DNA from 2 places in the Pannonibacter sp. Q-1 genome. Region 2 is predicted to be linked to the other one. Evidence: riboswitches for the same ligand, from Rfam matches in the RefSeq annotation. Region 2 holds a riboswitch; the other holds the start of a gene.
What was found. A riboswitch is a leader RNA that binds a small molecule or an ion and turns the genes downstream of it on or off. The one in region 2 is predicted to bind cobalamin.
Positions count from the first base shown of each region.

Region 1: linked by a shared signal. The riboswitch ahead of nrdH (glutaredoxin-like protein NrdH) and the one ahead of ACVNHC_RS18495 (DUF1636 family protein) in region 2 are both predicted to bind cobalamin.

Region 1 covers NZ_JBSXNB010000005.1:105,150-112,847, reverse strand. The annotation lists gene ACVNHC_RS15440 (ABC transporter substrate-binding protein) at 1-874, shown strand, start outside; gene ACVNHC_RS15435 (FecCD family ABC transporter permease) at 874-1,899, shown strand; gene ACVNHC_RS15430 (ABC transporter ATP-binding protein) at 1,896-2,699, shown strand; gene ACVNHC_RS15425 (pseudoazurin) at 2,696-3,157, shown strand; cobalamin riboswitch at 3,229-3,443, shown strand; gene nrdH (glutaredoxin-like protein NrdH) at 3,734-3,955, shown strand; gene nrdI (class Ib ribonucleoside-diphosphate reductase assembly flavoprotein NrdI) at 3,978-4,376, shown strand; gene nrdE (class 1b ribonucleoside-diphosphate reductase subunit alpha) at 4,370-6,574, shown strand; gene nrdF (class 1b ribonucleoside-diphosphate reductase subunit beta) at 6,704-7,678, shown strand.
Region 2 covers NZ_JBSXNB010000006.1:306,775-314,472, forward strand. The annotation lists gene ACVNHC_RS18475 (LysR substrate-binding domain-containing protein) at 1-287, opposite strand, end outside; gene ACVNHC_RS18480 (MFS transporter) at 337-1,743, shown strand; gene ACVNHC_RS18485 (NAD(P)-dependent oxidoreductase) at 2,126-3,484, shown strand; gene preA (NAD-dependent dihydropyrimidine dehydrogenase subunit PreA) at 3,513-4,823, shown strand; cobalamin riboswitch at 5,142-5,358, shown strand; gene ACVNHC_RS18495 (DUF1636 family protein) at 5,394-5,846, shown strand; gene ACVNHC_RS18500 (ABC transporter ATP-binding protein) at 5,843-6,610, shown strand; gene ACVNHC_RS18505 (ABC transporter substrate-binding protein) at 6,621-7,562, shown strand; gene ACVNHC_RS18510 (FecCD family ABC transporter permease) at 7,540-7,698, shown strand, end outside.

The sequences.
Region 1 (7,698 bases), on a different contig from region 2:
CGTCTCCGTGGGTCAGAGCACCACCGAGATTCTCTATCTGCTGGGACAGGCGGACAAGATCACCGGGACAGCCCTTTGGATCGGCCCGGTTATTGAGGGCTATGAGGAGGTCAACGCCATGGTGCCGCGCCTTGCAGACAATGCGCCGAGCTTTGAAAGCGTGACGGGAGCCCGGCCGGAGCTGGTGACCACCCAGTTTCAGTGGCAGATCGGCCCGCAGGGCGTCGTTGCCACTGTGGAACAGTTCGAGGAACTGGGGATCACCGTCTACACCTCTCCGGCCGATTGCACCGGCAAGGACAATTCTGCCGGTGATGACGGGCTGCGCAAGGCCAGCTTCTCCATGGACCTGATCTACCAGGAGATCGATGACCTCGCCCGCATCTTCGATGTCGAGGACAGGGGCGCTGCCCTGATCGCAGAGCTGAAGGAGCGGGAGGAGGCCGCACGCCGGAAGATCGGAGCCGTCAATGGCGAAGTCTCGGCGGTCTTCTGGTTCTCGAGTGCCGATCTGGCGATCGACCCTTACGTGGCGGGCCAGAAGGGCGCACCCGGCTATATGACCGCGAGCCTCGGCCTGAAGAATGTAATCGAGAGCGACGAAGAGTGGCCGACCGCCGGCTGGGAGACGATTGCCCGGTCCAACCCCACGGTGATCGTCGCCGGCAAGATGGACCGCCGCCGGTTCCCCGCCGATGACGTGGAGCTGAAGCAGAAGTTCCTCAAGGAGGATCCGGTCACCAGCCTGATGCCTGCGGTCAAGGAAGGACGGATCATCGTCATGGATGCGCAGGCCATGAACCCGACGATCCGCACCATCGAAGGCATGGAAGTGCTGGCCGATGCGCTGGCTGGCTTCGGCCTCGCCAAGTGATGACGCTTCCTTTCCACGCCGGAAAATGGGGAGGCGGTGCGCTTGGCACCGTCTCTCTCATTGCAGCTCTTGCCGCCGGGGCTGCCATTGGCGAGACCTCCATCCCGGTTGATACCGTCTTCCAGACGGCCGCCAACCGGCTCTGGGCAGCCGGCTATGTCCTTGACCCGATCGACGAAGGGGTGATCTGGAACTACCGGGTCGCCCGTGCCGTGGCTGCTGCGGCCTGCGGGGCATCCCTGGCCTTGTGCGGGGCAATCCTCCAGTCGCTGCTGCGCAATGCCCTGGCCGACCCCTACATCCTTGGCATCTCGGCGGGAGCCTCCACCGGTGCGGTCAGTGTTGCCATTCTCGGGCTCGGGGGCGGGCTGCTGTCCCTTCCCCTCGGGGCCTTTGCCGGTGCGCTCACGGCCTTCGGCCTGGTCAGCCTGCTGGCCGTCCTCGCCGGGCGCAGCAGTGCCGCCGTGATTCTGGCTGGTATCGCCTGTTCGCAGCTTTTCAACGCGGTCACATCCTTCATCGTCACCAAGTCGGCGACGGCCGATCAGGCACGCGGCATCATGTTCTGGCTGCTCGGCAATCTTTCGGGCGTGCGCTGGCCGGATGCCGGGCTGGCCGTGCCGGTGGCCCTGGCCGGTTTCCTCGTCTGCCTGCTTCATGCAAGGCATCTGGACGCCTTTGCCTTCGGAACCAACGCCGCCGCATCTGCCGGGGTTCCTGTGCGCCGGGTCTACATAATCCTGATCGCCACGGCGGCCATCATGACCGCCGTCATGGTCAGCATAGCCGGGTCGATCGGCTTCGTCGGACTGGTCATTCCCCATGCCGCCCGGCTTCTGGTTGGCGTCCGGCATGGGCTGCTGCTGCCGGTTTCGGCCTGGCTCGGTGCGGTGTTCATGATCTTTGCCGACATTCTGTCGCGAATCCTGATCCCCGGTCAGGTGCTGCCCATCGGCGTGATGACCGCCCTTGCCGGAGCGCCTGCCTTTGCCCTTCTCCTGATCCACAGGCCAGTGACACGATGATGCTGACAGCTCATGACCTGACATGGCGCGCGCAAGGCCGCCTCATCAACGACAAGGTCAGCCTTGATCTCGCAGAAGGCGAGTTTCTGGGCATTGCCGGACCGAACGGCTCGGGGAAATCGACCCTTCTGTCCATGCTCGCGGGGCTGCGCAAGCCCGCGTCCGGACATGTGACCGTCATGGGCACGCCCATGACGGATTTGTCCCGGCGTGACATTGCGCGCCGGATTGCCGTGGTCGAGCAGCATGCGGAGACCACCGAGCGGCTGACCGCGCGCCAGGTCGTGGAGCTTGGCCGCACCCCGCATCTCAGCATTCTGCGGCAATGGTCCGGCGAGGACGATGCCATCGTCTCGGACGCAATCGCGTCGGCCGGCATGCAGGATTTCGAGACACGGGAATGGCTGACCCTCTCCTGCGGGGAAAAGCAGCGGCTGCAGATCGCCCGTGCCCTGGCACAGCAGCCGGCGGTCCTCATCCTGGATGAACCCACCAATCACCTCGACATCGAGCACCAGATCGGCCTGCTGGATCTTGTCAGCTCGCAGAGGCTCAGCGTCATTGCCGCGCTGCATGACCTCAATCACGCGGCCATGTTCTGCGACCGGCTGATCGTGATGGACGCTGGCCGGATCGCTGCGCAGGGCTGTCCCGGCAGCATTCTCACCCCCGATCTTCTGGCCAGGGTCTTCAAGGTCGAGGCCACGGTGGAAACAGGACCGGAGGGCGAGTGCCATATCCGGTATGCCCGGCCATCCAGCCGCCGCCGCAAACACCCGCTTCAAGGAGCCGCAGCATGATGATGCGCAGCCTCGCCCGCACCCTTTTCCTCAGCTTTGTTTCTGCCCAGTCCCTGCTCGTGGCAAGCACCGCCGCAACCCGCGCCGGGACTGTCGACGTCCAGATGCTGAACCGGGGCGCCCATGGCTCCATGGTGTTCGAGCCCGATTTCGTGCAGATCGCGCCGGGCGATACGGTGACCTTCCGGGTTGGCCACAAGAGCCACAATGCCGCTTCCATTGCCACAATGGTGCCCGAGGGCTTTGCCGGTTTCACCGGCAAGATCAACGAGGAGATTTCCATCACCTTTGATCAACCGGGGCTCTATGGCATCAAATGCTCACCGCACTATACCATGGGCATGGTGATGGTGATTCGGGTTGGCGATGCCGCCCGGCCCGAGGGCTTCCCGGATCCAAGCGTTCCCCCCGCTTCCCTCAAGCGCTTTGAAGAGATTTTGGCCCGCTCCGGCCTCTGAGCCAGATAACTACATGTTGTGGGTATCCTGTGTCGGCTCACATAGGGATTGATAAAAATCGAATCTGCGCTATGTTGAGTCCTGTTCAGGGTTCTCCGGCGGAAACGCCGATGAGCTAAGACGGGAACAGGGTGAACCCGGCGGAAATCCGGCAATTCCCAGGCTGCCCCCGCAACTGTGAACGGTGAGCGTTCGTCCCATTCTGCCACTTGGCCGCAAGGCTTGGGAAGGCGGGGCGGCGTGATGACCCGTGAGCCAGGAGACCTGCCTTGAGCGTAACGTCCACCGGCGGGGTGCCGGAGGGGTGTGGTCAGTTCATGTCCGGCTCTGCCGGGCTGTCCGCTCCCTCTGGTCCGTGCCATCTGCTTCGGCAGCAGTGCTTCGGGGTGCAGGCATGATCAAGAGAGCCGTTTTCGAGTTTCCGCCCGGGTAGTCACCTGCGGCCCGTTTTCCTCCGCTCCACCGGATTGCTCCGGGTGCCGCAGCGCGGGAATTGTCCTTGAGTTTTTATCTGCCTCCGGCTGCGCAGAAGCGTGGCCGAACCCTTTGTCACGTCCGTCATATGAGGATCGACCGATGACCGTCACCGTCTACAGCAAGCCCGCCTGCGTCCAGTGCAATGCCACCACCCGCGCCCTGGAGCGCAAGGGCATCGACTACACGCTGGTGGACATTTCCGAAGACACGGCGGCCTATGACTACGTGACCGGCCTTGGCTACCGTCAGGTGCCGGTGGTTGTCGCCGGTGAAAACCACTGGGCCGGTTTCCGTCCGGACCTGATCGGCGGCCTCGGCTGAACCACTGAAGGGCGCATGCACCATGGGCAGGCTCGTCTATTTTTCCAGCACGTCGGAAAACACCCGCCGCTTCGTCGAGAAGCTCGGGACTGACGCCATCCGCCTGCCCGTGGACGCCAGCGCGCCCGTGCCCCTCGTGAGCGAGCCCTTCGTGCTGGTGACGCCGACCTATGGCGGCGGCACGGCGAAGGGCGCGGTGCCGAAACCGGTGATCCGCTTTCTCAACGAGGAGCAGAACCGCAAGCTCATCCGCGGCGTCATCGCAGCGGGCAACACCAATTTCGGCGAAGGCTATGCCATCGCCGGCAACATCATTTCCGCCAAGTGCAACGTGCCGTTCCTCTACAGGTTCGAGCTTCTGGGCACGGCGGAGGATGTCGAGAACGTCACCCTCGGACTGGAACGGTTTTGGACATGCTAGACACGGATTCCCCGCAGGACGCGGGCGCAAAGACCCACTCCGCAGCCGTTGCCCCGGCTTCCGGCGGCAGCAATGCCCGCCAGTCCACGGCGCTGGACTATCACGCGCTGAACGCGATGCTGAACCTCTATGATGATGAGGGGAAGATCCAGTTCGAGAAGGACCGCGAGGCCGCGCGCCAGTATTTCCTCTCGCATGTGAACCAGAACACAGTCTTCTTCCATAACCTGAAGGAGAAGCTCGATTATCTGGTTACCGAAGGCTACTACGAGCCCGAGGTTCTGGCGCAGTATTCCTTCGAGTTCGTGCGCGACCTATTTGACGCAGCCTATGCAAAGAAGTTCCGCTTTCCGACCTTCCTTGGCGCCTTCAAGTATTACACGTCCTACACGCTGAAGACGTTTGACGGTAAGCGCTATCTGGAGCGTTACGAGGACCGCGTCTGCATGGTGGCGCTGGCGCTGGCGCGCGGCGACGAAGCCCTGGCCATGGCGATGATGGAAGAGATCATCACCGGCCGCTTCCAGCCGGCAACGCCGACCTTCCTCAACGCGGGCAAGAAGAGCCGTGGCGAGCTGGTGTCCTGCTTCCTGCTGCGCATCGAAGACAACATGGAGTCCATCGGCCGGTCGATCAACTCGGCGCTGCAGCTGTCCAAGCGCGGCGGCGGCGTGGCCCTGTGCCTGACGAACCTGCGCGAATCGGGCGCGCCCATCAAGCACATCGAGAACCAGTCTTCCGGCGTCATTCCGGTGATGAAGCTGCTGGAAGACAGCTTCTCCTATGCCAACCAGCTGGGTGCCCGTCAGGGCGCGGGCGCGGTCTATCTCAACGCCCACCACCCGGACATCATGCGCTTCCTCGACACCAAGCGCGAGAATGCGGACGAGAAGATCCGCATCAAGACCCTGTCGCTGGGTGTCGTCGTGCCGGACATCACCTTCGAGCTCGCCCGCAACAACGAGGACATGTACCTGTTCTCGCCCTATGACGTGGAGCGGGTCTATGGTGTGCCCTTCTCCGAGATTTCGGTGACGGAAAAGTACCGCGAGATGGTCGAGGACGCGCGCATCCGCAAGTCCAAGATCAAGGCCCGCGAGTTCTTCCAGATCATCGCCGAGATCCAGTTCGAGAGCGGCTATCCCTACCTCATGTTCGAGGACACGGTGAACCGCGCCAACCCGATTGCCGGCCGCATTTCCATGAGCAACCTGTGCTCGGAAATCCTGCAGGTGAGCGAGGCGAGCCTCTATGAGGAGGATCTGTCCTATTCGCACCTCGGCAAGGACATTTCCTGCAATCTCGGCTCGCTGAACATCGCCAAAACGATGGATTCGGATGATTTCGGCCGCACGGTCGAAACCTCCATCCGCGCCCTGACGGCGGTTGCCGAGATGAGCAACATCACCTCCGTGCCCTCCATCGCCCGCGGCAATGCGGAGAGCCATGCCATCGGCCTTGGCCAGATGAACCTGCACGGCTATCTCGCCCGCGAGCGCATTTTCTACGGCTCGGAAGAAGGCATCGACTTCACCAACATTTACTTCTACGCCGTGACCTATCACGCCATCCGTGCGTCGAACCGCCTGGCTGTTGAAAAGGGCCGCAGCTTCAAGGGCTTCGAGAAGTCCAAGTATGCTTCCGGCGAATATTTCGACAAGTACACGGATCAGGTCTGGGCACCGAAGACGGAGCGCGTGGCGCAGCTTTTCGCTGATGCCGGGATCCATATCCCGACGCAGGACGACTGGCGCGCCCTCAAGGCCGAGGTGATGGCAGGTGGGCTCTATAACCAAAACCTGCAGGCCGTGCCGCCCACCGGCTCGATCTCCTACATCAACCACTCGACCTCCTCGATCCATCCGATCGTGTCGAAGATCGAGATCCGCAAGGAAGGCAAGATCGGCCGCGTCTATTATCCGGCGCCCTACATGTCGAACGAGAACCTCGACTATTATCAGGATGCCTACGAGATCGGGCCGGAGAAGATCATCGACACCTATGCCGCGGCCACCCAGCACGTGGATCAGGGCCTGTCGCTGACGCTGTTCTTCCGCGACACGGCCACCACCCGCGACATCAACCGGGCGCAGATCTACGCCTGGAAGCAGGGCATCAAGACCATCTATTACATCCGCCTGCGCCAGATGGCTCTGGACGGCACGCAGGTTCAGGGCTGCGTGTCCTGCACTCTCTAATACCAAGGCTCTGAGATGCTGACGCATCACGCCTTGAAAATGCTCAAGCGCCGCAAGGGCTTGACCAGCACTCAATGAGGCAAGCTCGTCGAGTGCTGGTATAAGCCTCCGGTCCGTGGAGAAAGCATCATGAACATGCACATCAAGCCCGCCTCCCGCGTGCGCGCCATCAACTGGAACCGCATCGAGGACGACAAGGATCTGGAAGTCTGGAACCGCCTGACCGGCAATTTCTGGCTGCCGGAGAAAGTTCCGCTGTCCAACGACATCCAGTCCTGGGCCACCCTTCGCCCGGAAGAGCAGCGCCTGACCATCCGCGTCTTCACCGGCCTCACCCTGCTGGACACGATCCAGAATGGCGTCGGCGCGGTGACGCTGATGGAAGATGCCGTCACCCAGCATGAAGAGGCGGTTCTGTCGAACATCTCCTTCATGGAAGCGGTGCATGCGCGCTCCTATTCCTCCATCTTCTCCACCCTGTGCCTGACGCCGGACGTGGACGAGGCCTACCGCTGGTCGGAGGAGAACGAGTTCCTGCAGCGCAAATCCGCGCTGATCATGGAGCAATACGGGAGCGGCGATCCGCTGAAGAAGAAGATTGCCTCGGTCTTCCTCGAGAGCTTCCTGTTCTACTCGGGCTTCTATCTGCCGATGTACTGGTCGAGCCGCGCCAGACTGACCAACACCGCGGACCTCATCCGCCTGATCATCCGCGACGAAGCGGTGCATGGCTATTACATCGGCTACAAGTTCCAGCGCGCGCTGGACCGGGAGCCGGAAGCCCGCCGTCAGGAGATCAAGGACTTCGCCTTTGACCTGCTGCTGGAGCTTTACGACAACGAGACCCGCTACACCGAAGAGCTTTACGACGGTGCGGGCCTGACCGAGGACGTGAAGAAGTTCCTGCATTACAACGCCAACAAGGCGCTGATGAACCTGGGCTATGAGGCCCTGTTCCCGGCGGAAGCCTGCAAGGTGAACCCGGCGATCCTCTCGGCCCTCTCGCCGAATGCCGACGAGAACCATGACTTCTTCTCCGGCTCCGGCTCGTCCTATGTCATCGGCAAGGCCGTGGCGACGGAAGACGAAGACTGGGATTTCTGAGCCCCGGCCAGAGGCTTGGA
Region 2 (7,698 bases):
ACGCGGGCGTTTGGCCAAAGAGCGCGGAACCTATCGAGCGACGGTATGAGCCAACGCAGTGCCAAAGAGGTCGAGACTTGGACACTGATCTCGTTTTCGTCGCGGTACAAGGCCTCCACAGAGCGTTCAATGGTTTCGATTGCTGGCGCAATCTCTTCATGGAACCGGCTCCCCGCAGGCGTTAGCGAGATGGCGTTACTTTGGCGATGGAAGAAACTCATCCCGAGTTCCACCTCAAGCTTCTTGATCTGATGGCTGACGGCGCCGGATGTCACGCCGAGTTCCATCGCTGCCGCCTTGAGGCTACTCGTGCGCGCCACGACAGCGAAGACGCGAATGGCGTTGAGTGAAGTTCGATGTCGACGATGCATGAATTTTTCTCACTCTGACGACAAACAACTCGTTTGCGACCTTCATCTGAGTGAAGCATGTTCCTACGCGACATGTGAAGATTTCTTGGCCTGTGTCCTAGGCTTTTCATCAGCCCGCATCAGCGCCAGCGGCGTCCACAGCATTATCTTTTTTGAGCTCCCGATGACCACTTTCAGCCCATTCACGGCCCGCATCGTCGCGGCGCTGTCGGTAACACAACTCATAGGCTGGGGCGCAACATTCTGGCTACCTGCTGTCATCGGACCTGCTATCGCCAGTGACATGGAGATTATGCTGCCCACCGTCATGATGGGACCAACGATCATGCTTGTGGTGATGGCGATGATGGCTTGGCCACTGAGCAGGGCCTTTGAGCACTGCGGCGCGAGGCCGGTTATGGTGTTCGGGTCTCTTCTAGGAGCTGCTGGGCTGCTCGCAATGAGTTTCGCCAATGCGCTGCCGGCGTATGTCTTGTCGTGGCTCATTCTCGGCGTTGCGGGTGCCTGCATGCTGACAACTGCGGCCCAGATCGCCGCCACTGAGGCGGCGGGCGAAAAGGCGCGAAGGGCGCTTGCTGTGCTGGTTATCGCTGGTGGATTGACCTCAACAATCACCTGGCCACTGACGGCCTACCTGCAAGCGCAATTGGGATGGCGATTGACGCTGCTCGTCTATGCTGGCCTCATGCTGTTTGTTTGCGCACCCTTGCACGCGGCCTTGCTGGTTCGCAAACCGAAGGAAAAGCGCAAGTCCGAAGCCGGAAGTGATCATGGCCACATCGACCGAACACGCTTTGCACTTCTGTCAGCTAGTTTCGCTGCAAACGGCTTCTTCACCTGGGGCTTTGCACTCACCATCATCGTTCTTTTTGAAGCTCGTGGGCTCGACTCTGCCAATGCATTGACTGCTGCCGCCTTCATCGGGATCGCCCAGTGGGCAGGACGCATGGCTGATCTCGCAGGCGGCCAGCGATGGTCCGGACTTGCCGTGGGGCTGCTTGGCTTTGCCCTGTTCCCCCTCAGCTTCGTCATTCTTCTGCTGGTCAATGGCTTCATTGGAGCCATGATGTTTGCGGCACTGTACGGACTTGCCAGCGGGATCACTGCTGTAACCCGCGCTACGATACCCCTGCAGATTTTCCCGGTCAGCGCCTATGCTCGCGCCTCGTCACTGTTGGCTACGCCGCTCAATGTCTCGTTTGCCGCCGCACCTCCCATATTCGCAGCCATCATGACCAAGGCGGGGTCCGCAGCAGCCCTTTGGATAGCGTTCGCCATCTCTGTCTTTGCCTTTGGCACTTTCTTTGCCCTAGCCATGGTGGAGCGCGAAAGATCCAAACCACAAGAGGACGACAGCTTTCGGGCAACGTAAAGTTTCCAGCAGATGGCAGGAGTAGGGTCATTTGCTGACTCGCGGCCCCAAGCTAACGCCTCACCGGATGCAGCGAGACGGTGTGGATGCCATGATCAAGTCATGGCAGGACGGAAACGGAGAGGTTTGACCGGTTCGATTGCCCGAAGACCGGTTCTCCCGGCCGGATGAAGCCGGAACGGCGGTTGATTGGAGAACTGTCACCCCAAATCATTTCAATCAGTTAGCACCTGCAAAAAACATGATTATCATCTTCATATAATTGATCTTTCGAAAAATATTTGACTGTTTGGACAAATTTTCCTTCAATGGGAGCGGATAAGCCTGTTCGCAAAAAGAAACGGGCGCCGAACATAGATCGCCACCTTCCGGAGATCCTCCCATGACTGAGACCAGATCTGGTCCGGACATTGCGCCTGCGCGCCTTCCGGCTGACCAGTATGCACAGAACTTCTGTGACCTGCACCCGCGCCTCGATCCGCATGAGGCAAGGGTGGAGAGTGACCGCTGCTACTTCTGCTATGACGCGCCTTGCGTGAATGCCTGCCCGACCAGCATCGACATTCCCCTGTTCATCCGCCAGATCTCGACCGGCAACGACACCGGCGCGGCGCGGACGATCTTTGCGCAGAATATCCTTGGCGGCATGTGCGCCCGCGTCTGCCCGACGGAGACCCTGTGCGAGCAGGCCTGCGTGCGCAACGAGGCCGAAGCCAAGCCGGTGAAGATCGGTGAGCTGCAGCGCTTTGCCACCGACCATTACATGGAAACCCACGCCGCCACGCCCTTCACCCGCGCCCCCGAAACCGGCAAGCGCGTGGCCGTTGTCGGCGCGGGCCCGGCGGGCCTGTCCTGTGCCCACCGCCTTGCCGTGCATGGCCATGCGGTGACGCTCTATGATGCCCGGCCCAAGGCGGGCGGGCTCAATGAATATGGCATCGCCGCCTACAAATCCGTCGATGACTTTGCCGCGCGCGAGGTGGATTTCATCCTCTCCATCGGCGGCATCACCGTGGAGCATGGCAAGGTGCTGGGCGAGGACCTCTCCCTTTCCGCCCTGACGAAGGACTTCGACGCCGTGTTCCTCGGCATCGGCCTTGCCGGCGTCAATGGCCTGTCCGTTCCCGGCGAGGAGCTGGAGGGCGTGGTGGATGCGGTCGCCTATATCGCGGAGCTGCGGCAGGCGAAGGATCTTTCCACCCTGCCCGTCGGCCGGCGCGTGGTGGTGATCGGCGGCGGCATGACGGCGGTGGACATTGCCGTGCAGAGCAAGCTGCTGGGTGCCGAAGAGGTGACCATCGCCTACCGGCGCGGCAAGGAACACATGAACGCCAGCCCCTATGAGCAGGACCTCGCCCAGACCAATGGCGTGCGCATCCTGCACTGGGCAGCCCCCAAGGCGATGCACGGGGAAAGCGGCAAGCTGACCGGCATCGAGCTGGAACGCACCCGGCTCGACAACTCGGGCAAGCTGGTGATGACCGGCGAGACCTTCAGCCTTGAGGCCGACATGGTGTTCAAGGCCGTGGGCCAGAAGCTCAACCCGGCCGGGCTGAACGGTTCGGCGGCGGCGCTGACCCTCGACAAGGGCCGCATCGTCACGGACGCCACCCGCGCAACCACCATGGCCAAAGTCTGGGCCGGCGGCGACTGCATCGCTGGCGGGGAAGACCTGACCGTGGCCGCCGTCGAGGACGGCAAGGTTGCCGCAGAAGCCATCCATCAGGCGCTCAGCGCCTGAGCCAGCCGTTCTTTCCGGAGATCCCGTCATGGTTGATCTGAGATCTGATTTCGTCGGCATCAAGTCGCCCAACCCGTTCTGGCTCGCCTCTGCGCCGCCGACGGACAAGGAATACAACGTGGTGCGCGCCTACAAGGCGGGCTGGGGCGGCGTCGTGTGGAAGACGCTGGGCGAGGACCCGAATGTGGTCAACGTCAACGGCCCGCGCTATGGCGCCATTCACGGCAAGGACCGCCAGCTCATCGGCCTCAACAACATCGAGCTGATCACTGACAGGCCGCTTGAGGTGAACCTGCAGGAAATCAAGCGCGTCAAGCGCGACTGGAAGGACCGCGCCCTTGTCGTGTCCCTGATGGTGCCCTGCGAGGAACCCAACTGGGCCGCGATCCTCAAGCGCGTGGAAGAAACAGAGGCCGATGGCGTGGAGCTGAACTTCGGCTGCCCGCATGGCATGAGCGAGCGCGGCATGGGCTCGGCGGTCGGCCAGGTGCCGGAATATATCGAGATGGTCACCCGCTGGGCCAAGAAGCACACCCGCATGCCGGTGATCGTCAAGCTGACGCCCAACATCACCGATGTGCGCAAGCCCGCACAGGCCGCCAAGCGCGGCGGAGCGGATGCGGTGTCGCTGATCAACACCATCAACTCCATCGTGGGTGTCGATCTCGACCGCATGGCACCAACGCCGACGATTGACGGCAAGGGCTCCCACGGGGGCTATTGCGGCCCGGCGGTGAAGCCGATTGCCCTCAACATGGTGGCGGAAATCGCCCGCGATCCGGAAACCTATGGCCTGCCCATTTCCGGCATCGGCGGGGTTACCACATGGCGCGATGCGGCGGAGTTCATTGCGCTGGGTGCCGGCAACGTGCAGGTCTGTACCGCCGCCATGACCTATGGCTTCAAGATCGTCGAGGAGATGATCGAGGGCCTGAAGGACTGGATGGGCGAGGCCGGCTACGAGCGGATATCGGACTTCTCCGGCCGCGCGGTGCCCAATGTCACCGACTGGCGCTACCTCAACCTCAACTACATCGCCAAGGCGAAGATCGACGAGGACCTCTGCATCAAGTGCGGCCGCTGCCACATCGCCTGCGAGGACACCTCGCATCAGGCGATCACCAGCATGGTGGACGGGGTGCGCAAGTTCGAAGTGATCGACGAAGAATGCGTCGGCTGCAATCTCTGCGTCTCGGTCTGCCCGGTGGAAAATTGCATCACCATGGAACCAATGGCCACCGGAACCGTTGATCCACGGACGGGCCGTTCCGTCTCTGGGGACTATGCCAACTGGACGACACATCCGAACAACCCCAGCGCCCGCATCGCCGCCGAGTGATTAAGCCCCCGGAGAGCTTTGCTCAACGGAAACTGTTCAAGCACTGCGGCGCCTGAGCGTTCCAAGTCTTGATGCGTCAGCATCTTAAGACTTGGCGTAAAGGCACAGCCTTTTGGCGGCATCCCTGCCCCCGGGATACCGTCCACCCCAGCTCGATGAGAGGCGACTCCCCCGGCTGCCGGCATAGGCAGCCGGGGATTTTTTTATCCAGTCGCAGCTCTCATGTTGTAATGTTATCTTATTACATATATCACTGCCGCCGTATGAAGACCCATCCTGAATCTATGACGATGGAGCTTGACAGGAAGGACGGCGGCTTTGATCATCTGCGGCGATGGTTCCCGGCTGGCAAAGCCTTGGCCGGGTGAAAAGGGAACACGGTACGGTGTAGCCAACAGGCGCCAAGTCCGTGACTGCCCCCGCAACTGTAGGCGGCGAGCGACCCCGGGTGATCCACTGTTCCACCGAGGAACGGGAAGGACCGGGCAAGCGGCGACCCGCAAGTCAGGAGACCTGCCATCACAGCAGACCTCAAACCGCCGGGCGGGGTGTCCCGGAAGGAGCATAGCCATGACCATTCAGGGACCGGCCTTGGCCGGAACACCTGTGCCTGCGCCCGTGCAGGCGATTCCTGACAAGGAAGGGGCACCCCCCTCCCATCATCTCACCATCTGCGTCACCTGCCGTGACACGCAAACCGGCGAACGGCCCGGCCAGAGCCTTGGCACCGCTCTTGCCGCTGCGCTGCGGCAGGACACGCATTGGGCCGTTTCCGGCGTTGAATGCATGGCCGCCTGCAGCCAGCCCTGCGCTGTCGCACTGACGTCGCCGGGCAAGACCGGATGGCTGTTCGGCAACCTGACGCTGGACGACGTGCCGGATATCACCGCTTTCGCCCGCCAGTATCACGGCCTTGCCGATGGCTGGAGCAAGGCCTCCGAGCGTCCGGGCCGGATGGCGAAGACGGCGCTGGCCCGCATTCCCGCACCCGGCCGCACAACCGCCTTCGAGCCTGCCGCGTGAGCGCGCCGTTCTTCGAGGCTGACACTCTCGGCTGGGGGCCGCGCGGACGCCCTGCCCTCCTCTCCGGGATCAGCTTCACCGTCAATCAGGGTGAGATGCTGGCCATTTGCGGTGCCAATGGTGCGGGCAAGTCGTCGCTGCTGCGGCTGCTGTACCGCTTCCACAAACCGCAGACCGGCGATGTGCGGCTGGAAGGCACGAGCCTGTGGGCCATGTCGAGCCGTGACACGGCCCGCCGCATTGCCGTGGTGCTGCAGGAGCAGCCGACGGATTTTGCCCTCACCGTGCGCCAGATCGTCAGCCTCGGCCGCCTGCCGCATCAGCGCGGACTGGCTTCGGCCGGAGCGCGTGACGGCGAGGTGGTGGAGCATGCCCTGGCCCGGCTGCATCTGACGGCGCTGAGCGAACGGTCCTTCGGCACGCTGTCCGGCGGGGAGCGCCAGCGCGTGCTGGTGGCCCGTGCGCTGGCGCAGGAACCGCGCCTGCTCATCCTTGATGAGCCGACGAACCATCTCGACATCCGCCACCAGCTGGAGCTGATGGCGCTTTTACGCGGCCTGCCGCTGACGGTGATCACCACCCTGCATGACCTGACGCTGGCCGCCGAACATGCCGACCGGGTGCTGCTGCTCGCCAACGGCACCGTGCTCGCCATGGACACGCCGGAAGCGGCGCTGACCGAAGCCAATATCGCCGGGGCCTTCTCCGTCCGTTCGCGGATCGATACCTCCGGCCACTCCCCCCGTTTTTCCTTTCACTTGTGAGATCTGACCGATGCGTATAGCCCTTGCTCTCGCCGCCCTTCTGGCCACAACCGCCAGCGCCTTCGCCTATCCGGTGACGGTGAAAAGCTGCAACCGCGATGTCACCTTTGACGCTGCCCCCACACGCGCCGTCTCCAATGACGTGAACCTCACCGAAATGATGCTGGTGCTGGGCCTGACGGATCACATGGCCGGCTACACCGGCGTGTCCGGCTGGAAGACGCTGGACCCGGAAATGCGCGAAGGCGTGAAGGAACTGCCGGAACTTGCCGAAAAATACCCCACCAAGGAAGTGCTGCTGGGTGCAGAGGCGGACTTCTATTTCGCGGGCTGGAACTACGGCATGAAGGTGGGCGGAGAAGTGACGCCGGACACCCTCGCCCCCTTCGGCATCAAGGTCTATGAGCTGACCGAAAGCTGCATCCACATCGGCCCCAAGGAGAAGATCTCCATGGCCGACATGTACAACGATCTGTTGAACCTCGGGACGATCTTCGGCGTCGAGGACAAGGCCAAGGCGCTGGTCGCCGGTTACGAGGCAAAGCTTGCCGAAGTGACGGCCAGGGTGAAGGAGCCGGGCAAGGAGCCGCTGCGCGTCTTCGTCTATGACAGCGGCGAGGACACGCCCTTCACCGCAGGCCGCTACGCCATGCCCACCGCCCTCATCGAGGCCGCAGGCGGGCACAACATCATGGATGATCTCGACAAGAGCTGGGCCACCGTCGCCTGGGAGCCTGTGATCGAGCGCAATCCGGAAGTGGTCGTCATCGTCAACTACGGGCAGGTGACTGCGGAACAGAAGATCGCCTTCATGAAGTCCAACCCGGCCTTCGCCAGCATCGACGCCGTGAAGAATGGCCGCTTCGTCGTGCTGGAATATGTCGAGGCAACGCCCGGCCCCCGCAACATCCGCGCCGTGGAGAAGCTCGTTGACGGTTTCGCACGCAACTGAGGCCGATGCGCTGACAGGCGCACCGGACCGGCACCGGTCCAGAATCTGGCCGGTGCTGGCCATCGCGGCCCTGTGCTTTGCCCTTCTGGCCACGGCGGTGATTGCCGCCCTGGCCGTGGGTGCCGTCGCCGTGCCG